DNA from 3 places in the Clostridium sp. 'White wine YQ' genome. Region 3 is predicted to be linked to each of the others. Evidence: a T-box and tRNA genes for the amino acid it is inferred to sense, from the RefSeq annotation. Region 3 holds a T-box; the other regions hold tRNA genes.
The links. The T-box of region 3 lies ahead of argS (arginine--tRNA ligase). A T-box ahead of a tRNA ligase gene usually reads a tRNA of that ligase, here a tRNA-Arg.

Region 1 (4,555 bases), on a different contig from region 3:
GACCTTTTATGTATCCTCTGAAGCAGCTGGTTCAGATTCTATGAGAAAATTTCCCCTAAGAGTGAGAAACAAATTTAAATCAAATAACTATAACTTTTCATATGACACTAAGCTTTATGACCGGGCTAGGGAATATTTCAAAATTTAAATAAATTTGAAGGAGTGGATTTTTTGAATAAACGCTTTGTACTACTACTGTTAGTCTTGATTTTTTCTATATCATTATTTGATGCTTGCTCATCACAAAAACCAGATGCAACAAATATATCTACCAATTCTAGTAAGAATGAGACTGATGAAAATACTCATACTTTAGCTATGCCTGAAAAAATAATCTATTATGGTAAAGGCAATACAACCACATTTACAAAAGATGATAAGAAATTTAATGCCCTAGTTAATGAGATTAATTCAAGAGTTAAGAATATTAAAGGACAATATAAAAGTATATTTATGCTTGATGATATAAAAGGAAAAGGCATGCTTCTAGAACTTGATTACCCTAAAAAACATACCTTTGAATACACTAAAGACAATGGTGAAAAGGAGACCTTTACCTATACTAAGCTTTATTTTGATCTAGATAAGAATGATGAAATCAGTAACGAAATGGCTTTTGAAGGCGAAGGATATGGTCCTGTTGGTAAGTTACTACCTACTGATAAGTTATTAGACATATTAAACGCTATATGGGACTAAACTTTATGGGGACTTAAATGAGCAAAATTTGCCTCAACGATAACTCACTTTCTAAACAATATATATTAATATTGCAGCTATAAATTTGTTAATTAAGTCCTTTTAAAATATCTGGTAAGTCACCACCAGACGGACTAAAGTTTCCTTCCTTAATACCCCAACTTGTAGATTGGAAGTTTTTATTATCTATTTTTATATCTATATTTTCAATAGAATTAGATTGTACAGTAGCCTTTACTACTCCGGAATTTCCCCAGCCGTCATCAGAAAACTTTGTTGTTACTGTCCCATCTATAATTTGCCCATTTATATCAATCTTAGCTAATTTATCTATTTTATTATTCAAAACATTTACCCTATAAAACTTTGCAGAAAAATAATTGCCTTTTACTTGTTTTTTTAATGGAAACATGTACTCTCCATCTTTATCAAATTTTCCCAACTTACTTATTTCTTCATTACTTGTAAGTGTAACATTTATTTTTAAATTTCCTGTAGCCTTAACACCGATAATTTTTATTACAGATTTTCCAGGAGGTATTTTATCATTTATACTTCCATCTCCATTATTTTTTACAATATCGGTTACTTTACCATCAGGCTTAACAAGTATAACTCTAACATCTCCATTATCAAACTTAGAATTATAAAGTATTGTTATGTCAGTTCCTTCTACAGAATATAAATTCATAACTTCCATACATCCATTTAAATCTTTATAATCCCTGTCTACACCTTCATAGTTTTGTTTACTTTCTACACTAGTTAAATTGAACTTCTCCAGTAAACCACTCAAACTATTTACATCTGCACTTATATATTTTTGATAATCTTCACCAATGCTTTTTGTGCAACCATTTAAACTTAGTGCTACAGAAATAATGCTAATTGCATATATAATATTAAGTTTCTTCATTTTTCCCCCACAAATCCATCTTTCAGTTAAGTATTATTACAAAGTTATCCTTTGTTTTGATAATATTCCTCAAAATTATATTTAAGTTTATTTTATCATGTTAACCCATAAAAATACATATGAGGGATTTCTATAGCAAATAAAAAAAGGCCTGCAAAAGCCTCATTTATCCAAAATAAAAAAGTGGATAAACAAGCACCCCTTTGCAAGCCTAACCACCTTTGGTTTTGGTGCGGCGAAGAAGATTCGAACTCCCGACCCTTTGATCCGTAGTCAAATGCTCTATCCAGCTGAGCTATCGCCGCAAATATTTAATTCACAAGTTTTATAATATCATATATAATTTTATAAAGTCAATACATGAAGTCTAGTAAATATCCGAAAATTCGATTTCTAATACTTGTACCTTAGTATTTGCTTTTATTTTTCTGCTGAATCCACATTCTTCATCAATGCACCTAGGTAATGTTACTATAAAGTTACATCCCTTATCTTTATTATTATATACAGAAATATTTCCATTGTGAGTTTTTACTAAATTGTATACTAAATTTAGTCCAATTCCATTTCCTTCATACTCTGAAGTAATATTTTTTACAACCTTGTGGAATCTATTAAATATTAACTCCATTTCTTCTTTTGGAATTCCAGGACCTTGATCCTTAAATTCTATCTTTACATCTTCCTCACTAACAGTTAGATTAACTAGAATTTCTGAATTTTTTGGAGAAAACTTAATTGCATTTGAAAGTAGATTCATAACTATTCTGTCAATAACTTCGGGATCTACTGACATTTTGCATTCCTCTTCATTTGTATCGAAAATTATAGATATGTTTTTATCCTTAGCATATTCATTAACAGAGTTAACTATATTCTCTACTAAACATATAATATCTAGATTTTCCTTATTACATATAAAATAGTCATTTTCTAATTTCGTCACATCAATAAGATTATTCACAAGCTTTAACATCTTGTAACAGCTTTTTGTAATAGTTTGTGTATACTCTTTCCACTTCTTGTCACCCTCATTCACTGACTTATGCTTAATTTTAAGTAACTGAATAACACTTAAAACTACATTTAAGTGAGTTCTTAGGTCATGTGCTATATTTAAAATAAAATCTTCTCTTACACCTTGAAGATCCTTGCACAAGTTAACTTTCTTTTCATAATCAGTTAAGGTATTTCCCAAAATTTCATAAAAATTAGACTCTTCCCTTAATTCAACCATGGCATATACTCCTCTATCTTAGTGCATACACTTTATATAACTTTCTCCCCTTACAATTTTACAATAAATTGGAAAATTTGTCCATATATTTGTATCCTCTAAATTATTCCCTTTATTTATAAAATATATACTGTTAAAGCTTTTCAATGAAATTAGTCCATTGAATAATTAATTCTAATACATTAGAATTAAAGTGATATTATAAATGTATTATCCTAAGTTTATATTTTATACATATACTTTACTAAGAAGTATATATTAGGTTTATAAGCTAAAATCCTATATATTAAAGGAGAGTAGATATGAAAGATTATGTTATCATAACTGATTCACCTAGTGATTTATCCGCAGATTTACTTAATGAAATTGAAGTCACATCACTTGGATTGGTTTGCTTATTTAAAGGAAAAGAGTATGTAGATGACGGTGGTATAACATTAAAATACAAAGACTTCTATGATGGTATAAGAAATTTAGAACAACCAACTACTGGACAAATTAACGCATATAGATTTGCAGAAGAATTTACTAAACATGTTAAAGACGGAAAAGGAATTATATATATAGGCTTCTCCTCTGCCTTAAGTGGAACTTTTAATAGTTCAGTTATGGCAAGAAATGAAGTGTTAGAAGAATACCCTGATGCAGATATAACCTTAATTGACTCAAAAGCTGCTTCTGGCGGCGAAGGTCTTTTGGTTTACTTAGCTGCTAAGAAAAGACAAGAAGGATGTTCAAAGGAAGAATTGGTTTCTTGGATAGAAGCTACCATACCTAAAGTTAATCATTTCTTCTTTGTTGATGATTTAAATCACTTAAAAAGAGGTGGAAGAATATCTTCAACAACTGCAGTTGTAGGTGGAATATTAAATATTAAGCCTATTATGTATATTAATGATGCAGGATCCCTTGTTCCTTTTGCTAAAGCTAAAGGTAGAAAAAAAGCTACTGCGCACTTATTAGATGATATGAAAAAGAATATTGTTAATCCAGAAGATCAAACAATCATGGTAACTCATTCTGATTGCTTTGAGGATGCTGAAGCTTTAGCTAAGTCTATAAAAGAAGATTTTAATGTAAAAGAAGTAATAATAAATTATATTGGAACTGTAATAGGAAGCCATACAGGTGCTGGAACTCTAGCAGTATTCTTCTTAGGTGAAAATAGAGAACCATAATATAAAAGAATCCCTTTAGTCGAGAACTAAAGGGATTTTTTATATTGAATAATATTAAATCTTAAAGCCTGCCTTACTACCTTCCTTTGCAGGTGTTATTTCTAATCTAGCATCTATTCTCTCTTTTAGTTCTGGTACGTGAGAGATTATTCCTACTAATCTTCCATTATGCTGAAGTTCTATTAAACAATTGATTGCATTATCTAGTGATTCAGGATCTAATGTTCCAAAGCCTTCATCTACAAACATGGTATCTACCGTTACCCCTCCAGCATAGCTTTGCACTACATCTGCTAATCCTAATGCTAAAGATAGTGAAGCCTTAAAACTTTCTCCTCCTGATAAAGTCTTTACATGACGTGCTTTTCCTGTGTAATTATCAAATACTTCAAGCTCCAAGCCTTCCTGCTTTCTTCCTTTACCCTTTTCTTCTTTTCTTTTTAGTAAATATCTATCTCCCGTCATTTTGGTAAGTCTTAAGTTTGCTGCTTTTATTATGTCATCAAAATATGCGGCAAGGACATA
Region 2 (4,555 bases), on a different contig from region 3:
AAAGAAAATAATAAAACAAACATAGCAATAATGGTAGGGATAACCCTAGGAATGATATTAATAGGTGGCTCAATTTATGCTGTTAGTAATAAGAGAAAAAAAGAAATAGCAAAATATAGAGAAGACTATATATTCTTTAATGGAGATCATTATGAGGATATACCATCAGATATGACTCCAGCCTTAGTAACTGTCTTACTTGATAATAATGTTGAAATGAAGGATTTCTTAGCAAGTATATTATATTTAGCTAATAAAGGATTTATTAAGTTTGAAGAAAAGATAGATGAAGATAATTATGAGGAAGTTGCATTTAATCTAGTAAATGGGGTAGATAAATCTTATTTATTAAAGAGTGAAAAGTATTTATTATACTGGTTAAATAAATTATCACAAAATGGTAGAGTAGATTTTTCTACACTAATGGAAGATGCAAGTGAGAAAAGCTTTAGGGATAGATATAATGAATGGGTTAGCAGAGTAAATGAGGATGCTTATGACCTTAATATGTATGTCCACTTAGCAGGAAAAGATAGATTAACCAATGAATATGAAAATGAAAGACTTAAATGGAAAGCCTTTAAGAGATATTTAGTAGACCTAGATGATAAGGAAGGACTAAAGAAACTAGATGTATGGCAAAGAATACTCCCTTACGCTATTTCATTAGATATATTTGAGATGATATCAGAGCATATAAGAAGAACTCCAGGATATAATGATGCATATAATCCTATGTGTAATTATGGATTCTTATATTTCTATACAATGTCTTATCAGGATAACTTTAATGATCAATTTAGTCAAAGTGCTCCTAATACAAGTTCAAGCTCCAGCTTCACAGGGGGAGACGGAGGCGGTGGATTTGGTGGAGGTGGAGGAAGTAGTGCCTTCTAAAAATCATTAACTGTGATATAATTTAATATAGAAATTTAAATAGTGGGCTTATATAATAAAAAGCTCACTTTTTATTTGGGGGAATAATTTATGAAAAGAGTAGCAGCAGTACATGATCTATGTGGCTTTGGAAAAGCTTCTTTAAATACAATAGTTCCTATATTATCCTCTATGGGAGTTCAGGTGTGTGCATTACCTACAGCAGTTTTATCAACTCATACTGGTGGATATGAAGGTTTTGCCTTTGAGGATTTAACAGAATATATGGGGAAACATATAGAACATTGGAAAAAGCTTAACTTAGATTTTGATTGTATATATACAGGATATTTAGGTTCTTATAAACAAGTAGAACTTATAAAGGATTTTATAGAGTATTTTGAAAGAAAAGATAACTTGGTGTTAATTGATCCCGTAATGGGGGACGATGGAGAGCTTTATCCTTCAATAACTGAGGATATGGTTAGAGAAATGAGAGAGCTTATAGCTCATGGTGACATAATAACACCAAATGTTACAGAGGCTCAAATGCTGCTGAATATAGAATATAAAGGCTGTAGAAATATAGCTGAGTGGAAGGAAATATTAATAAAGCTATCAAAGCTAGGAGCAAAAAAAGTAGTATTAACTTCTGCAAAAGAAGAGGGTAATGATAAGGTATTAACCTTGGCTTATGATGGAGAAGAGGAAAGATTCTATAAAATAGAAAATCCTCATGTAGATGTATCATTCCCAGGAACAGGAGACACCTTTGCTTCACTTGTGGTTGGATATATGCTTAAGGAAGAAGGGTTTAAGGAAAGTTTACGAAAGTCCTGCAGCTTTATATATAAGATGATAACTGAGAGCAATGGCAAGGTTAAGGATATAAGAGAAGGCTTACCACTAGAAAGCTTCATGAGAGAGCTAATTATGGAGGAATTTGAGTTATTAGAGCTTTCTGAGATATAATTTGTAAGTTGACAGTAAAACCCTAATATATTAAAATTTAATAGTGATTTCCATGGTGTATTCTATAAATATGCTATGTAAATCTTACATATAATTTGAGTTTCACATTCAAATTATATAATTTAGATTCAACTATAATTTATACGTGCCAGAAAATTGTTTGAAACCACAATTTTCAAACAAGTATAAATTAAGTTTCATAACTAAATTATAGGCCTTCGTAGTTAAATGGATATAACAGTCCCCTCCTAAGGGACCGTTGTGGGTTCGATTCCCGCCGGGGGTACCAGTTGTTTAAAAAAGCTTAGCCGTTATGGTTAAGCTTTTTTTTGTTCATTGAAATGGATTAACTAAAATAGTTGACTCATTTATTTTTTTACAATATGTAATTTATTGTATGTTTTGAGCGTTATATATATTGAGAAAGATATCGTATCAAGTGAAATTAAATTATTGGAATTTGACAAATATAATTAGCATATTAAGTTTTTTATTTATAAAATTTAAAAACAATTCAAAATTTAGATAAAGATAATTAGAACGTAATGGAAATGAAACAAAATAATGATTAATATGTAAAATATTAGATTAAATTGTGTTACAAAATGTTATATTATTTTCAAAAAATTACAAATTATAACAAACATAATATGATATTATTTATTGGACAATGTGTGCACAGATTGTTAAAAATGTAGAATATTAGAAGGAGAGGATCAAGTGATTAATACAAAAAAGGTAGTAAAGGTGATGTTAGGTTTATTGTTATGCGCATTTATTTTTGGGAAGGATAACATAGCTCAATCTAAGGCATTTTATATGGCGTTGGCTCCATATTCAAGCTTTAGAGCAGTTGATGCAGATGATACAAGAGATTCAAAGGATTATTTAAGTTACTCAAGTGGATACATTAACTTAGCAACGATATATGATGTGGATTCATATTATGTACAAGCTAGAGCTGTAGCTAGCCCATATGCAGATCTAAATGCAGCAAGTAATATATATTCATCAACAGTATTAGCAAAACAAGGATCTGGGAATGTTCCGATTCCAGAAGGGTATAGTGGGAAAAAAATGAGTTTAGGAAGCACTTATTATCTTGCACTTAAGAATATAAATAGTACTACAGACTATAGAAATGCAAGTGGTACTTTTGGGTGGTACTAAAAGTAAGTTAGCTTATATCTAGTTATAAATATAAAGCATAGATTTTTTGTTTTTATTTGTAGCAATAAGGATACTATAGAAAACTTTGTTGCTACAAATATTACATTGATTGGTAGAGGAGAAGAATATGGTAATAGATGAGATTAAAAGGGCTATTAGTAGGAAAAGTTTTGTTTTTTTTATAATAGCGATGATTACAGTTAACCTGTATGGAATATATAGGAACATACCTGAGATTATACCTTATTCAGTAGCTTCTTTGTCATTGCAAGAAGCCATTAATTATGGATATTTCAATGAGTTTACAATCTTTACACAAACAAGTTCTATATATATGAATTTCATTCCAATTGTATGCTCTTTTGTATTTGGAATTTCTTTTTTACAGGATAGAAAAAAGGGGTTTAATAAATTTATTAATGTAAGAATATCTAATAAAAGGTATTGCATAAGTAAGTTTTTGGCAGGTGGTATAGTTGGAGGATTAAGTGTAACGTTACCAAGCACAGTTCTATTTTACATTCTTAATGTCTTTATAGGAGGAAGTATTAAAGATACAACAACTGCAGTAGGCGGGATTTTTAACGATATATTGATGTCACAGCCATATATATATGTTTTGCTTTTTTTTGTAGTTGAATTTGTTATTGGGTTTACATATTCCACTATAGCACTGGCAGTTTCAACGATAGTAAATAATGAAATTATAGTTTTGTTAGCTCCCGGGATATTTTTCTATGTGACTAATTATGTAACAGAAACTTTAAGATTACCATTACAATTTAAAACAAAAGTAACTACAGATTTTGTTTTATTAGCAGGTGGTATAAATGGGTATCAATTAATCATGCAATTCATATTTATCACATTAATTTTTGGAATAGCATTTTTCTATTTTTCTAGGAAGGAATATATATATGAGAACTGATATAAGTATGGTTAGCTTAATAAAGTATAACTTGATGAAATGTTACAATAAGAACTTAGTTATGGGAAGTTTTATAATTACCCTAATTACCTGCAAAGTTTATATGAGTAAGGTTACTGAATATTACAATACAACTGGAAAGGAGGTAAATCAATGGGATTATTTCTTTAGAATATTTTCTAATCCATTTGTTTTAGTGTGGTTAATAATTCCGTTAATTTTCTTCATAACAGCTCCAATTTCTAACGTAAATAGTGAAAATAAATATATTTACATAAGAGCACTAAATAAATATAAAATTATAATTTCTAAGCAAATAGCAAATTTAGCAATTATATCAGGAAGTATAGTAATCATTAGTATCTTAATATTTTCTCTAGGTATTTATTACAGTAGGTTTGGACTTGGGTGGAGTAACGCAATATTAAATGAAAAAAATATTGAGGTTGCCAAAAAGTATTTGTTTTTCAATAATTTTATAGAATTTTATAAACCAATAGAAGCAGCTATTTTATCAGTTTTAAAATTTATAGGGACAACTTATTTAATTGTATTGTTGAGGGACTTGATAATATATATTTTCAAAAATTATATACTTGCAATAATAAT
Region 3 (4,555 bases):
TAGCTGCATTTATGGTTTATAATATTGGCGGATTATTATTTTAAGGAAGTGATTTATATGAAAGAAATTTTAATAGCAGGGGTTATCCTTGCAGTAGCTGGATATTTTATCTTTAAGAGTTTGAGAAAGTCTTCTAAGGGTGAATGCAATTGTGGAAGTTGTTCAAGCAGTTGCCCAAAGTATGAAGAAGACCATGGACTTAAAATAAAAAAATAAGTAATATCTCACATTTATGTTTATATACTTACAAATAAGAGGCTGTTGCAATATGCAATAGCCTCTTATTTTAATTACATTTTTTCTATAACTTGTATTCCTATCAAATCTAATGAATTCTTTATCACTTGGCAAGTAGCTTCGATTAATTTCACTCTTGCTATTTTAAGTCCTTCATCTTCTAAATTGCTAACTGAATGAGAATTATAGAACTTGTTAAAGGCTTTAGCTACATCAACAGAGTATCTAGTTACTATTGAAGGTTCAAGCTTATCTAAAGCACTAAGAATGTTTTTATTAAAGTTTTCTAGTGTTTTTATAAGTTCAAACTCCTCTTTAGAACTTAATTTGCTATAATCTACTTCCCCTTGAATTTCTCCAACTTTTCTTAATATACTTTTTGCTCTTGCATAAGCATATTGAACATATGGGCCAGTCTCTCCATCAAAAGAAAGCATTTCCTTCCAATCAAATACTATATCTTTCTCTCTTGAATTTTTAAGGTAAGTAAATATTACTGCACCTATACCAACTTTTTCAGCAACTTCTTCTTTATTCTCTAATGAAGGATTCTTTTCATTTATTGTTTCAAGAACCTTTTCTCTAGCTTCTCTTAATAGATCTTCTAATAGGATAACCTCTCCTTTTCTTGTAGATAGTTTTCTATCAGCAAACTTAATTAGTCCAAAGCCTACATGTACGCAATCTTTAGCCCATTCATGACCAGCTAATTCTAACACCTTAAATACTTGTTTAAAATGAAGTGCTTGAGGTGATCCAACAACATATATGCTCTTTTTGAAATCATAATTATTTTTTCTATACATAGCTGCTGCTAGATCTCTTGTAGCATATATAGTAGCTCCATCTGATTTTAATATTATGCATGGAGGCATATTATAATCTTCTAGCATTACTACTTGTGCCCCATTACTTTCAGTTAAAAGTTTCTTTTCTTGTAGTTCTTTTATAACAACATCCATCTTATCGTTATAGAAACCTTCACCTGCATATGAATCAAACTTTACACCTAACTCATCATATACCTTATTAAACTCTTTTAGAGATAGTTCAGTGAATCTCTTCCATAACTCATTAGCTTCTTGATCTCCATCTTCTAATTTCTTAAACCACATTCTTCCTTCATCTTCTAGTTCAGGATTCTTTTCTGCCTCATCATGGAATTTTACATATATTCTTAGTAATTCATTTATTGGTTCTCTTTCAAGAGCCTCCTCATCTACCCATCTTTTATAAGCAGAAATTAGCTTTCCGAATTGAGTTCCCCAGTCACCTAAGTGATTTATTCCAACTGATTTATATCCTTGGAAATTGAACATCTTGTAAAGAGCATTTCCTATTACTGTAGAGAATAAATGTCCTACATGGAAAGGCTTTGCAATATTAGGAGATGAGTATTCAACACATACAGTTTCACCATTTCCTATATTTGATGATCCATATTTATCTCCTAAATCTATAATATTTTCAATTGTATTTTTTGAAAAAGATCCTTTATCTACAAAAAAGTTAAGGTATGGTCCTAGGTTTTCAACTTTTTCAAACCCTTCAACGTTTATCTTATCTTTAAGCTCAGCTGCAATCATATTTGGAGCTTTTCTTAATACTTTAGATAATTGGAAGCATGGGAAGGCATAATCTCCCATATCACCATTTGGGGGTATTTCAATTAATGCTTCAATCTTATCTTTCTCTAATTCAATAACTGAACCAATTCTTTCAGCTACAATCTTTTTATAATCCATCTTTCTTCCTCCTAGTTGTTATATTTTTTCAAATAAAAACGCCTCTTTATTATAAAAATAAAGAGACGGAATTCCCGCGGTACCACTCTAATTCAAAATAGTGTTATACTTAAAACACTATAATGCCACTCAATCATCTAACGCTTAAATTGCGACTACCCAATAGAAAACACCAGGCAGCTTCTCCAAGGCTCTCTTCATTTTAATCTCTCCTACAGAGCTTACACCATCCTCTGCTCGCTTAAAGATACTAATTAAACTACTTTCCTCTTCCCAGAATTTAAAATATTACATTATTCATATTATACATTTTACATTTAAAAAATGTCAATAAAAATAGCATCATTAGTTCTATTTAATGTATTTTGCTATGAAAACCACTTGTTACAATATATCATTAGCTAATATAAATAGAGGTTGCCTTAATGAAAATTTAAGACAACCTCTATTCCTCATTTTAACCTAGCAGTCAAAAACATTATATTCTTTCCTAGGCCAGTCCATTTTGTTTCATATTCAGTCATAATATTTTCTTTAAAATCTGATTTGTGTAAATCATAAGTCAGGAATTCAATATTAAAGCCTGATTCTTTAAAATACTCTTGTGATTCATCAAAAAGTTCTTTATCATCTGTTTTAAACCAAATTTGTCCACCATTCTTCAAGAAACCCTTATAGATTTCAAGAAATCTGCTATGAGTCAATCTTCTTTTTTTATGTCTGTCTTTTGGCCAAGGATTACAGAAATTTATATATATTTTAGAAATTTCATCTTTATCAAAAACCTCTTCTATAAAAGTAATATTAAGAGGTATCAGTCTAATATTTTCTACGCCTTCTTCGTTAACTCTTCTTAAGGCGTTAACTAATACTTCATCTTTTAAATCAATTGCTATATAGTTCATATTAGGATTGTTTCTGCAATTTAAAGCTGCAAATTGACCTCTTCCACAACCTAATTCTAAATATATAGGATTATTATTTCCAAAGACCTCACTCCATTTTCCTTTGTACTCCTTTGGATTTACAATAACCTTTGGATCTGCTTCTAATTCTGGTCTTGCCCACCACTTTTTCCTTAGTCTCATGGTTCCTCCTTAAAATAAATTCGCTACAAATACCATTAGTTTTGATAATTGTTCTATAACTGCTGCTGATGGTCCTGATATTACTTTCCAAGCAAAAAACACTACAATAAAGAATATTATCATTTGATACTTGTATATTTGATCTCCAATTCTTCTAAATGCTCTTGGAAATAAATCTTCTAATATGTTAAATCCATCAAATCCTGGCACGGGTAATAGGTTGAAGAAAAATAAATTAACATTAATTGTAACAATCATCAAAAGCATTCTTGCTGTTAAATAAGCAAGATCCCCATTACTTCCCATAGTAAGGCGAAAAAATATCCCCGTAATTACAGTAAATATAATAGCAACAATTAAATTTGCTAATGGTCCTGCTATAGATACCTTTAAATCATCTTTATAATAATTTTTAAATGCCCTTGGATTAACTGGTGTAGGTTTTGCCCATCCAAATCCAAATATTAAAATCATAATAAATCCCATAGGGTCTACATGCGCTAAAGGATTTAATGTCAATCTTCCTTGGAATCTGGCGGTTTTATCACCCAATCTATCAGCCATCCATGCATGTGCATATTCATGAAATGTAAATGCAACCAAAATTGCAGGTATAGATAGTACAATATTTAACATATTAAAATTCATTTTCAATCCTCCTTATATAAATGATATTATAGCATAAGAAATTTAAATAATGAATTATCTATTAAAGAAAAATTCATTATTACTAACTATGTCCACTATTGCTGATTATAGTCAATTTATTAAGTATATATAATGCAAAAATCATATTACATCTCATGTCAAAACTCTTAGTTAAAACTTCTAAAAGCTCTAAGTGACATGTAAATTCTTTAATGCATTATATATTATAAAAAGGATGGAGCAGATCCATCCTTATATAAGTTACTCTTTATTAAAAGGTGTTTTAATAAGTTTTCCTTGTGATGTTGAAGCTATTCCTAAATCATATACACCTAAATATGTTCCTTCATATTTATATTCCTTTGACATTGTTACATCTTTTATTATACCTTGTAACATATCATTCACCATTACATCGCCTTTTTGAGAAACAAAAATATTTTCTTTATCAACAGGTTTATCGAACAGAACTGTTTTCCAACTTCCTGTATCAGTGTCTAAGCTACCATACATAACTTTAGATATCTTTCCACCTTCAGCAATACCAACATATACTACATCATTGCTATCTATATATAATAATTTTGTTTTGTTCGTAAATGATAGCCTTATATTAGGATTAGTCGCATATATATTTCCATTTAAATCATCTTCATAAATGAGTCTATCCACATGAGGAATTACTTTTATACTTCCAATTATCGAGCTGTTTAGATTCATTTTTGTAATTTTATGATTAATATCAATTCTATAAACTAAACCTTTGACTCCTTTTTCATTAACTTTTATATAAGTTACATTATGAAGCGTTGAGGCATCAATACTATCTACTACTGC

Region 1: it has a tRNA-Arg gene. The T-box ahead of argS (arginine--tRNA ligase) is inferred to sense a tRNA for this amino acid. The anticodon was not compared.
Region 2: it has a tRNA-Arg gene. The T-box ahead of argS (arginine--tRNA ligase) is inferred to sense a tRNA for this amino acid. The anticodon was not compared.

What each region holds. Positions count from the first base shown of each region.
Region 1 covers NZ_JAQYUU010000009.1:31,285-35,839, reverse strand. The annotation lists gene PTZ02_RS17465 (hypothetical protein) at 1-148, shown strand, start outside; gene PTZ02_RS17460 (hypothetical protein) at 172-699, shown strand; gene PTZ02_RS17455 (hypothetical protein) at 788-1,615, opposite strand; tRNA gene PTZ02_RS17450 (tRNA-Arg) at 1,844-1,920, opposite strand; gene PTZ02_RS17445 (sensor histidine kinase) at 1,983-2,852, opposite strand; gene PTZ02_RS17440 (DegV family protein) at 3,155-4,030, shown strand; gene PTZ02_RS17435 (AAA family ATPase) at 4,085-4,555, opposite strand, start outside.
Region 2 covers NZ_JAQYUU010000009.1:58,858-63,412, forward strand. The annotation lists gene PTZ02_RS17565 (DUF2207 domain-containing protein) at 1-897, shown strand, start outside; gene PTZ02_RS17570 (pyridoxamine kinase) at 988-1,848, shown strand; tRNA gene PTZ02_RS17575 (tRNA-Arg) at 2,063-2,137, shown strand; gene PTZ02_RS17580 (hypothetical protein) at 2,569-3,018, shown strand; gene PTZ02_RS17585 (hypothetical protein) at 3,146-3,946, shown strand; gene PTZ02_RS17590 (hypothetical protein) at 3,936-4,555, shown strand, end outside.
Region 3 covers NZ_JAQYUU010000001.1:648,217-652,771, reverse strand. The annotation lists gene feoB (ferrous iron transport protein B) at 1-44, shown strand, start outside; gene PTZ02_RS03125 (FeoB-associated Cys-rich membrane protein) at 58-216, shown strand; gene argS (arginine--tRNA ligase) at 291-1,982, opposite strand; T-box leader at 2,041-2,266, opposite strand; gene trmB (tRNA (guanosine(46)-N7)-methyltransferase TrmB) at 2,435-3,070, opposite strand; gene PTZ02_RS03110 (site-2 protease family protein) at 3,080-3,718, opposite strand; gene PTZ02_RS03105 (hypothetical protein) at 3,980-4,555, opposite strand, start outside.